DNA from 4 places in the Mesorhizobium sp. M2A.F.Ca.ET.043.05.1.1 genome. Region 4 is predicted to be linked to each of the others. Evidence: predicted binding sites of a transcription regulator. Region 4 holds the regulator's gene; each other region holds the start of a gene.
What was found. The regulator PhoB, encoded in region 4, activates phosphate uptake and scavenging genes when phosphate is short. The targets are predictions, from matches to a motif close to TGTCATNNANCTGTCAT.
Positions count from the first base shown of each region.

Region 1 (2,201 bases), 2.8 Mb from region 4:
GGCGGCGAGGTTGTCCTTGAGCTGCGTCTCGTTGCGTGCGCCGATCACCAGCGAGCTTACGGCCGGACGGCCGAGCAGCCAGGCCAGCGCGACCTGCGCCCCTGAAATGCCGCGCGCCTTGCCGATGTCGGAGAGCACGTCGACGATGCGCCACAGCCGGTCCTCGTCGCGGATCGGCGGTTCCCTCCAGCCGCCGAGCTGGCGCGCGGTCGGGCTGTCGCGATGATATTTGCCGGAGAGCAGGCCGCCCGCCAGCGGACTCCAGACCAGCACGCCGAGGCCCTGGTCGACCGAGATCGGCAGCAATTCGTATTCGGCCTCGCGTGCTTCCAGCGTGTAATGGATCTGCTGGGTGACGAAACGGGCCTGATGGCGGCTGTCGCTGACGGCAAGAGCCTTCATCACCTGCCAGCCCGACCAGTTGGAGCAACCGATGTAACGGATCTTGCCCTGGTTGATCAAAGTGTCGAGCGCCGCGATCGTCTCCTCGACCGGGGTGAGCCCGTCCCACTGGTGAACGAAATAGACGTCGATGACGTCGGTCCTGAGCCTCTTCAGGCTCTTTTCGCATTCGCGGATCAGATGGTGGCGCGACAGGCCCTCGTCATTCGGACCGGCGCCGATGCGCATGCGCGCCTTGGACGCGATCAGCACGTCGTTCTTGCGCTTGCCGCCAAGCGCCTCGCCGATGATCTCCTCCGAGAGCCCGTTGGAATAGACGTTTGCCGTGTCGATGAGGTTGATGCCGGCATCGATGCAGGTGTCGATGATGCGCCTGGCTTCCGAAAGATCGGAGTTGCCGACGGCGGCGAACGGGCCCGTGCCGCCGAAGGTCATTGTGCCGAGGGTCAATGTCGAAACCTTCAGGCCGGAACGGCCAAGGGTGCGGTATTCCATGTCGGATCCTCGCGATTTTGGTTTGAAGAAGCGCCGTGGCCGGCACCGAAAAAAGAGACGAGGGGATTTGTAGGACAAATCGGGCGGTTTGTCGCCTCGCTATCGATACGGATCGATCACATATCTTCTATATCGATCCTCGTTGCCGGCCGATTGCAATAAAACCGTCACTGCGCCTCTGTATCTCAGTCGGCTTAAGGAATGTCCGTCCGGAGCCGCGGCGCATTTCGAAGCGATGATGGCTGACAGGCGACGGAGCTGCGCGATGAATGAAGTGAAATCGAATTCCGGGGCGAAGGACTGGCTGGAAGCCGAGCTCGAGGACACGCTCGACGAAGACTATGAGCTGGAGATTTCCGAACCGGCGCTCTCGCTCGAGATCGCCAAGATCTACAAGAAGTCGCATCCGCCTTCCATCGAGCGGATGACCTACTTTCGCGAGCTGCTGAGGCTCCAGTCCGAACTGATCAAGCTGCAGTCCTGGGTCGCCTACCATAAGAAGAAGCTGGTGGTGATCTTCGAGGGCCGCGATTCCGCCGGCAAGGGGGGCGTCATCAAGCGCATCACGCAGCGGCTCAACCCCCGCATCGCCCGCGTGGTGGCATTGCCGGCGCCGACCGAACGCGAAAAGTCGCAATGGTATTTCCAACGCTACGTGCCGCATCTCCCCGCGGGCGGCGAGATCGTGCTGTTCGACCGCTCCTGGTACAACCGCTCCGGCGTCGAGCGGGTGATGGGGTTTGCCAACGCGGATCAGGTCGAGGAGTTTTTCCGCGACGTGCCGGAATTCGAGCGCATGCTGGTCCGCTCCGGCATCACGCTGGTGAAATACTGGTTCTCGATCACCGACGAGGAACAGCAGATGCGCTTCCTGATGCGCATCCACGACCCGATGAAGCAGTGGAAGCTGTCGCCGATGGACCTGCAGTCGCGCGTGCGCTGGGAGCAGTACACCAAGGCCAAGGAAGAGACCTTCGCCCGCACCAACATCAAGGAGGCGCCCTGGTTCATCGTCGAGGGCAACGACAAGAAGCGCGCGCGGCTGAACTGCATCGACCATCTGCTGCAGCAGGTGCCGTATGAGGAGGTTCCGCACGAGGAGATCACGCTGCCGGAGCGCGTCTTCAACCCGTCTTACGAGCGCCAAGTGCTGCCGCGAGAGCTTTACGTGCCGGAGAAGTATTGAGGCGCTTTCCTTCTCCCCGTTCCACGGGGAGAAGGTGCCCGAAGGGCGGATGAGGGGCAGCGCCGGCTTCGGTGATTGACCTTCAATTCGCAGCGTGGGCCCAAAGACCATGGATAGC
Region 1 covers NZ_CP034446.1:2,099,451-2,101,651, reverse strand. The annotation lists gene EJ069_RS10150 (aldo/keto reductase) at 1-897, opposite strand, end outside; gene ppk2 (polyphosphate kinase 2) at 1,163-2,083, shown strand.
Region 1: a site for PhoB is predicted at 1,052-1,068, ahead of ppk2 (polyphosphate kinase 2). Genes of this name have one in related genera too.

Region 2 (2,201 bases), 1.3 Mb from region 4:
CTAGGATGACGAAGTTCGGAGGCCACGGCCAATCGCGAAGGTTTGCGCCGGATTCCTCAGCTGGTGAAATCTCTGGGTCGCCAGCCCGCTAGAGCGAATAGGGATAGGAGAGACAAAGATGTCGAAACTGCTCGTCAAGGCCGACAGGGGCCACGGCCATGTCGCACACGTCACGCCGCAAAGCGCCGGCTGGACCTATGTCGGGTTCGACCTGCATCGGCTGAAGGCGGGCGAGGCGGCGGGCGGCACGACGGGCGACCGTGAGGTCTGCCTGGTCTTCGTCACCGGCAAGGGCAAGGCGACCGCTGGCGGCAAGGATCTTGGCCTGCTCGGCGAGCGCATGTCGCCCTTCGAGGGCAAGCCCTGGTCGGTCTATGTGCCGCAAGGCACTGAATGGTCGGTGACCGCCGACACCGAGTTGGAGCTCGCCGTCTGCTCGGCGCCGGGCCTCGGCGGCGGCCTGCCGGTGCGGGTCATCGGGCCGGACGATCTTGGCCAGGAGGTGCGCGGCAAGGGCACCAACACGCGCTATGTCACCAACATCCTGCCCGAGGGCAAGCCGGCGGATTCGCTGCTGGTGGTCGAGGTGATCACGCCCGGCGGCCACACCTCCAGCTACCCGCCGCACAAGCACGACCAGGACAATCTGCCGGCCGAATCCTATCTCGAGGAGACCTATTACCACCGCCTCAACCCGCCGCAGGGCTTTGCCTTCCAGCGCGTCTACACCGACGCCGACCGCAACGGCGTGCGCGAGCTGGACGAGGCGATAGCGATCGAGGACGGCGATGTCGTGCTGGTGCCGAAGGGCTATCACCCCTGCGCGGCCTGCCACGGCTACGACCTCTATTACCTCAACGTCATGGCCGGACCGAAGCGGACGTGGAAATTCCACAACGCGGCCGAGCACGAATGGCTGATGAAGGCCTGACCGCGCATTGGTCCAGCCGGGAAAAATCGTCGGCTAACGAGCTTGCGGCTGGACTTGCCTTCGAAAACCCATGAAAGCTTCGTCAATCCGTCATGGAAATCACCTATGGCAGCGGTTCCGGTGCATGTCGCCGCAAACGCCTTGGCGTTTTGGACCCACGACTTGCCAAGACAATGACTTGAAGTGCGTCGCATGATCCTTCGGGCGCGACGCGCTTGACGAGGAACGCCGATGCGATACGCCATCTACTACACACCGGGACAGGACGAGAAGCTGGCGCGCATTGCCGCCAACTGGCTGGGCCGCGACCCGTTCGGGGCGGCGACGCGGCCGGTGGAGGCGGTCGGCGATCTGTCGGCGGCGGAAGTCGCCTTCCACACGGCATCGGCCCGGCGTTACGGGTTCCATGCGACGCTGAAGGCGCCATTCCGGCTGGCGCCGAACGAGACGGAAGCTTCGCTGCGCGCCGCGCTCGACGCTTTCGCCGAGGCGACGCCGCCCGTCGTCATCCCGCGCCTGGTCGTCGGGCAGATCGACGGCTTCTTCGCGCTGGTGCCGGAAACGCGGTTCGCGCCGCTCAACGACTTCGCCGGCGAGGTGGTGCGCGCCTTCGACAGTTTCCGCGCGCCGCTCACCGAAGCCGAGATCGAGCGCCGCAGCCCCGATGCGCTGAAGCCGGATGAGTTCCGCAACCTCTGCCAATGGGGCTATCCTTACGTCTTCGACACATTCCGCTTCCATATGACGCTGTCGGGGCGTGTCGGGCCCGAGGAGAGCCCGCGTCTTCGCGCGGCGATCGACGGCCTGTTCGCCGACGCGCTGCGCCAGCCGGTGCCGGTCGATGCGCTGACCTTGTTCGTCGAAAGCGAGCCCGGCGCCCCGTTCATGGTGCTTTCGCACCATGCGCTTGGCCGTGGCCCGGCCCGTAAGACAGCCTAGGGCGGATCAGCGGAACGCTGAACCGCCCTATCTTTAGTTTTAACGCAATTCCGGACGGAAAACCGCAAAGCACTTTTCCTGGAATTGCTCTGATTTGATTGCCGACCGCTCGAGATAGGACCGCCTGAGATGACCGCCGAAACCGTTCTCACCAATGCCCGCATCGTGCTGCCCGACGAGATCGTCGAGGGCTCGCTTCTGTTGCGCGACGACATGATCGCCGCCGTCGAGCCGGGCGCTGCCCGCACCGGCGAGGATATGGGCGGCGACTTCATCATCCCGGGCCTTGTCGAGCTTCACACCGATCACCTCGAAGGTCATTACGCGCCGC
Region 2 covers NZ_CP034446.1:4,809,412-4,811,612, forward strand. The annotation lists gene iolB (5-deoxy-glucuronate isomerase) at 119-931, shown strand; gene EJ069_RS23190 (DUF1045 domain-containing protein) at 1,163-1,870, shown strand; gene EJ069_RS23195 (alpha-D-ribose 1-methylphosphonate 5-triphosphate diphosphatase) at 2,000-2,201, shown strand, end outside.
Region 2: a site for PhoB is predicted at 1,009-1,025, ahead of EJ069_RS23190 (DUF1045 domain-containing protein). Genes of this name have one in related genera too.

Region 3 (2,201 bases), 1.1 Mb from region 4:
AGCGTCAGATAGGTCACCGCCGACAGCATGGCGTGGCCGCTTGGAAAGGACAGCGACGTTTCGGTGGCCAGGTGCGAGACGAGATCGGGCCGGGGCCGGTCGACTTCGTGCTTGAGCAAGGTGGAAAGCACTTGCCCGCCCGCCACCGCCGCGAACACGAACAGCGCGGTCGAAGGCCTGCGGATCAACATGAGATAGACGATCGTCGCGGTCGTGATCAGCACCAGCACCACGGTGCTACCGAGCGCGGTGATGTCGCGCATCGCGCCCTGCAGCCAAAGCGGACCGATCGGGCTGTCCGGCTGCCCGGCATGGCGGAAGGCAAGCAGGATCTCGGTGTCGAAGGCGTGCGGCGCTGTGGCGCGCGCCACCTCCATCAATTCTTCAAAGCCCCACAGCCCGCCGGCGATGACCAACCCGGCCAGCAGCAGGGGGAATTCGATCTTGGCAAGCAATGCACCGACGGATGGCTTCATGAGAGGCTCGAGGGTTAGAGCTTCTGCATATAGGGCCCGAGCGTGATCAGGGCGACGGCGGCGATCGCCAGCACCATGCCGGTCGCCTGGAAAGTATTGAGCCGTTCGCCGAAAAAGGCGATGGCCACGACATTGACCGCGACAAGCTGGATCACCGCCGACAGGCTGAACGCCACCGACATGCCGAACTCGCGCACCAGCCTCAGCATGATCAGGTTGCCGGCGGTATAGAGCGCCAGCGTCACAAGGAGCTTGGCCAGGCTCGGCGCCAGCCCCCATTGCTTGGCCGCCATCGCCGCCAGCAGGAACATCACGGTCGAAATACCGAGCTGCGCCAATCCCCAGAAACTCACCCGCCGTCCCCTTTTTCAAGCGCCGTCGCCATGCCGGCCGCAGCCCTTGTTTCCGAAGCGGGCGAAACCGTCAAGCGGGGCGCGGTCGATCCCACGTGCGCGTCAGGGATTGCAGCTGGCCCAGCCGCTGCTCAGCAAGCAAACCAATCTTGCGGTTTGATCACGGCGATGTCACGAAATTGTGATCGGCGCGCTTTAGGGGTCGAAAGGTCCAAGCTCAAGCCACCTCAAGAAGCCAGAGGAACAGCCTATGACCGTGACCCCTGAAACCCGCTTCCGCACCAGCCAGCTCGAGGAGAATGACGGCCCGCCCGTCAACCCGACCGACAACCGCACCATGGGCGAGATCATCGCCGCGCGCTTCTCGCGCCGCGGTTTCCTCATGGGCTCGCTGGCCGTTTCGGCCATCGCCGCCACCGTCAGCCCGCTGGCGCTCGTCGCCGCCGACGAGGCGCGTGCCGCCGAGGCCTCGGCTTTCAAGTTCGACGAGCTCGAAGCCGGCATCGACGACAAGCACCATGTCGCGCCGGGCTATGATGCCGACGTGCTGCTGCGCTGGGGCGATCCGTTGTTTGCCGATTCGCCGGAGTTCGATCCGCTGAAGCAGTCGGCCGAGGCTCAAGCAAAACAGTTCGGCTACAACAACGACTATGTCGGCTACATCCCGATCGACGGCTCGGCCGAGCATGGGCTTCTGGTCGTCAACCACGAATACACCAATCCGCATCTGATGTTCCCCGGCATCGTTTCGATCGTCGAGAAGGACGGCAAGAAGGCCGCCGAGGTCGCGCCGCTGACGAAGGAGCAGGTCGATGTCGAGATGGCCGCGCATGGCGGCACCATCGTCGAGATACGCAAGGAAGGCGGCAAATGGCAGGTGGTGCGCGACGGCAAGCACAACCGGCGCATCACCTCCACCACCGAGATGGCGCTCTCCGGCCCGGTCGCCGGCCACGACCGCGTCAAGACCAATGCCGATCCCTCCGGCGCCAAGGTCATCGGCACGCTCAACAATTGCGCCGGCGGTGTCACGCCCTGGGGCACCTACGTGATGGCCGAGGAGAACATCCATGGCTATTTCTCGGGCGAATTGCCGGAAGGCCACAAGGAAGCCGCCAATTACAAGCGCCTCGGCATTCCCGAAGGCGCCTATGAATGGGGCGCCCATTACGACCGCTTCAACCTTGCCAAGGAGCCGAACGAGCCCAATCGTTTCGGCTGGATCGTCGAGGTCGACGTCAACGATCCGGCTTCGGTGCCGAGGAAGCGCACCGCCATGGGCCGTTTCAAGCATGAGGGCGCGGAGTCGATCGTCGCCAGGGACGGCCGCGTCGTCTTCTATCTCGGCGACGACGAGCGCTTCGACTATGTC
Region 3 covers NZ_CP034446.1:5,034,404-5,036,604, reverse strand. The annotation lists gene EJ069_RS24305 (phosphatase PAP2 family protein) at 1-476, opposite strand, end outside; gene EJ069_RS24300 (hypothetical protein) at 491-829, opposite strand; gene EJ069_RS24295 (PhoX family phosphatase) at 1,080-2,201, shown strand, end outside.
Region 3: a site for PhoB is predicted at 999-1,015, ahead of EJ069_RS24295 (PhoX family phosphatase). Genes of this name have one in related genera too.

Region 4 (2,201 bases):
ATTCAAGGCATCACCGATTCCCACGCGCGCGCCATGCTGTGGTCGCCGATCACGCCGCTGACCGACATTCCGTTCGCCGACATCCTGGAGAGGGAATTCGGCATCCCCGCCACCATGGAGAACGACTGCAACATGATGGCAGTGGCGCTGCGATGGCGCGATCCCGAGCGCTATCGCGACAATTTCATCGCCATCCTGCTCTCGCACGGCATCGGCATGGGCCTTGTGCTAAAGGGCGAATTGTTCACCGGCACGCATTCCTCCGGCGGCGAGTTCGGCCACATGATCCATCGTCCGGGCGGCGCGCTTTGCCGCTGCGGCCGGCGCGGCTGCGTCGAGGCCTATGCCGGCAACTACGCCATCTGGCGCAGCGCCATGGGGATAAGCGAGGACGCCGCGCCGACCGACGTCGGCGACGCCGACATGCGCGCGCTGGCCGTAAAGGCCCGACAGGAGGACGGCCCCGAACGGGAAGCCTATCGTCGGGCCGGCGAAGCGCTGGGCTTCGGCCTGGGCAGCCTGTTCGCCCTTATCGATCCGGCGCCTGTCGCCATGGTCGGGGTCAGCGCCGCCGCCTTCGACCTGATCGAGCCGGCGCTGAGGGAGGCGATCGCCCAGACCGCCGGCGGCCAGCACTCGAACTCGATCTCCTTCGACAGCGAACCCAACGAGCTGCCGCTGATCCGCGAAGGCTGCGCCATGCGCGCGCTGACCTTCGTCGACCAGGAGATTTTCGCGCCGGGGGTCCAGACGAGGTCCGGCGCCGCGGGGAAGAACGTCGCCTAAGCGGGTTTCTGATTCGCCGGAGATAAGCGAAGGCCTTTGAGCTTCGTCATTCCAGGGCGGAGCAACGCGAACCGGAGCGTAGACCCTGGAATCCATGCCGTTACCTGGATCGTAGGGCGCAGCGGCGCAGAATTCTGGACCGTCGCGACGCGTCGAAGTCACGGAATGGATCCTCGGGTCTGCGCTGCGTCGCTGCGCTCCTTGCTCCGCCCGTGGATGACGAAGCACGAGCGTCTCGGCTACTCACCAGCGCATGCGATCCGGTAGCGGACGCATCAATTCCACGAACGGTGAACCTAATCCTCGCGAATGGCGTAACCCGCCCCGCGGATGGTGCGGATGACGTCGGGCATGCGGCCGTTGTTGACGGCCTTGCGCAGGCGGCCGACATGCACGTCCACCGTGCGCTCGTCGATATAGATCGTCTCGCCCCAGACATTGTCGAGCAGCTGGCTGCGCGAGAACACGCGGCCCGGATGCCGCATCATGAACTCGAGCAGGCGGAACTCGGTCGGGCCGAGCCTGATCTCGCTCTTCTTGCGGTAGACGCGGTGCGATTCGCGGTCGAGCACGATGTCGCCGACCTTGAGCACGCTGGACAACACCTCCGGCTTGGCGCGGCGCAGCAGCGCCTTGACGCGCGCCATGAACTCCGGCGTCGAGAACGGCTTGACCAGATAGTCGTCGGCGCCGGTGGACAAACCTCGAACCCGATCGCTTTCCTCACCGCGCGCGGTGAGCATGATGATCGGCAGCCGCTCGGTCTCGGGCCGCATCCTGAGACGCCGGCAAAGCTCGATGCCGGAAACCGCCGGCACCATCCAGTCGAGCACGAGCAGGTCGGGGACATTTTCCTGAAGGCGGATTTCGGCCTCGTCGCCGCGGGTCACCACTTCCACCTGGTAACCCTCAGATTCGAGATTGTAGCGGAGCAGCACCCCCAGCGGCTCCTCGTCCTCCACCACCATGATGCGTGGCGCGATCATCGGGGTAACCTTTTCCGTCAGGCGGCCGGCGCCGACATTGCCGTCTCGTCCTGCTTCGGACGGTTGGCGGGCAATTGCGTGCCGGTCAGCACATAATAGGCGTTCTCGGCGATGTTGGTCACATGGTCACCAATGCGCTCGAGGTTCTTGGCGCAGAACAGAAGATGCGTGCAAGCGGTGATGTTGCGCGGATCTTCCATCATGTAGGTCAACAGTTCGCGGAAGACGGAGGTGTATTTGACGTCGATGCGTTCGTCGTCGTTGCGAAGCTTGGCCAGCGCCGTGGCATCGCCCACCGTGTATTCCTGGATCACGCCCTGGACCTGGATCAGCACCAGTTGCGCCATGGAATCGATCGAATGCGTGAGGTCGCGCGGGGCGGTGCTGACGCCGACCGACCCGACGCGCTTGGCGATGTTCTTGGCGAGA
Region 4 covers NZ_CP034446.1:6,090,206-6,092,406, reverse strand. The annotation lists gene EJ069_RS29365 (ROK family protein) at 1-786, shown strand, start outside; gene phoB (phosphate regulon transcriptional regulator PhoB) at 1,083-1,772, opposite strand; gene phoU (phosphate signaling complex protein PhoU) at 1,790-2,201, opposite strand, start outside.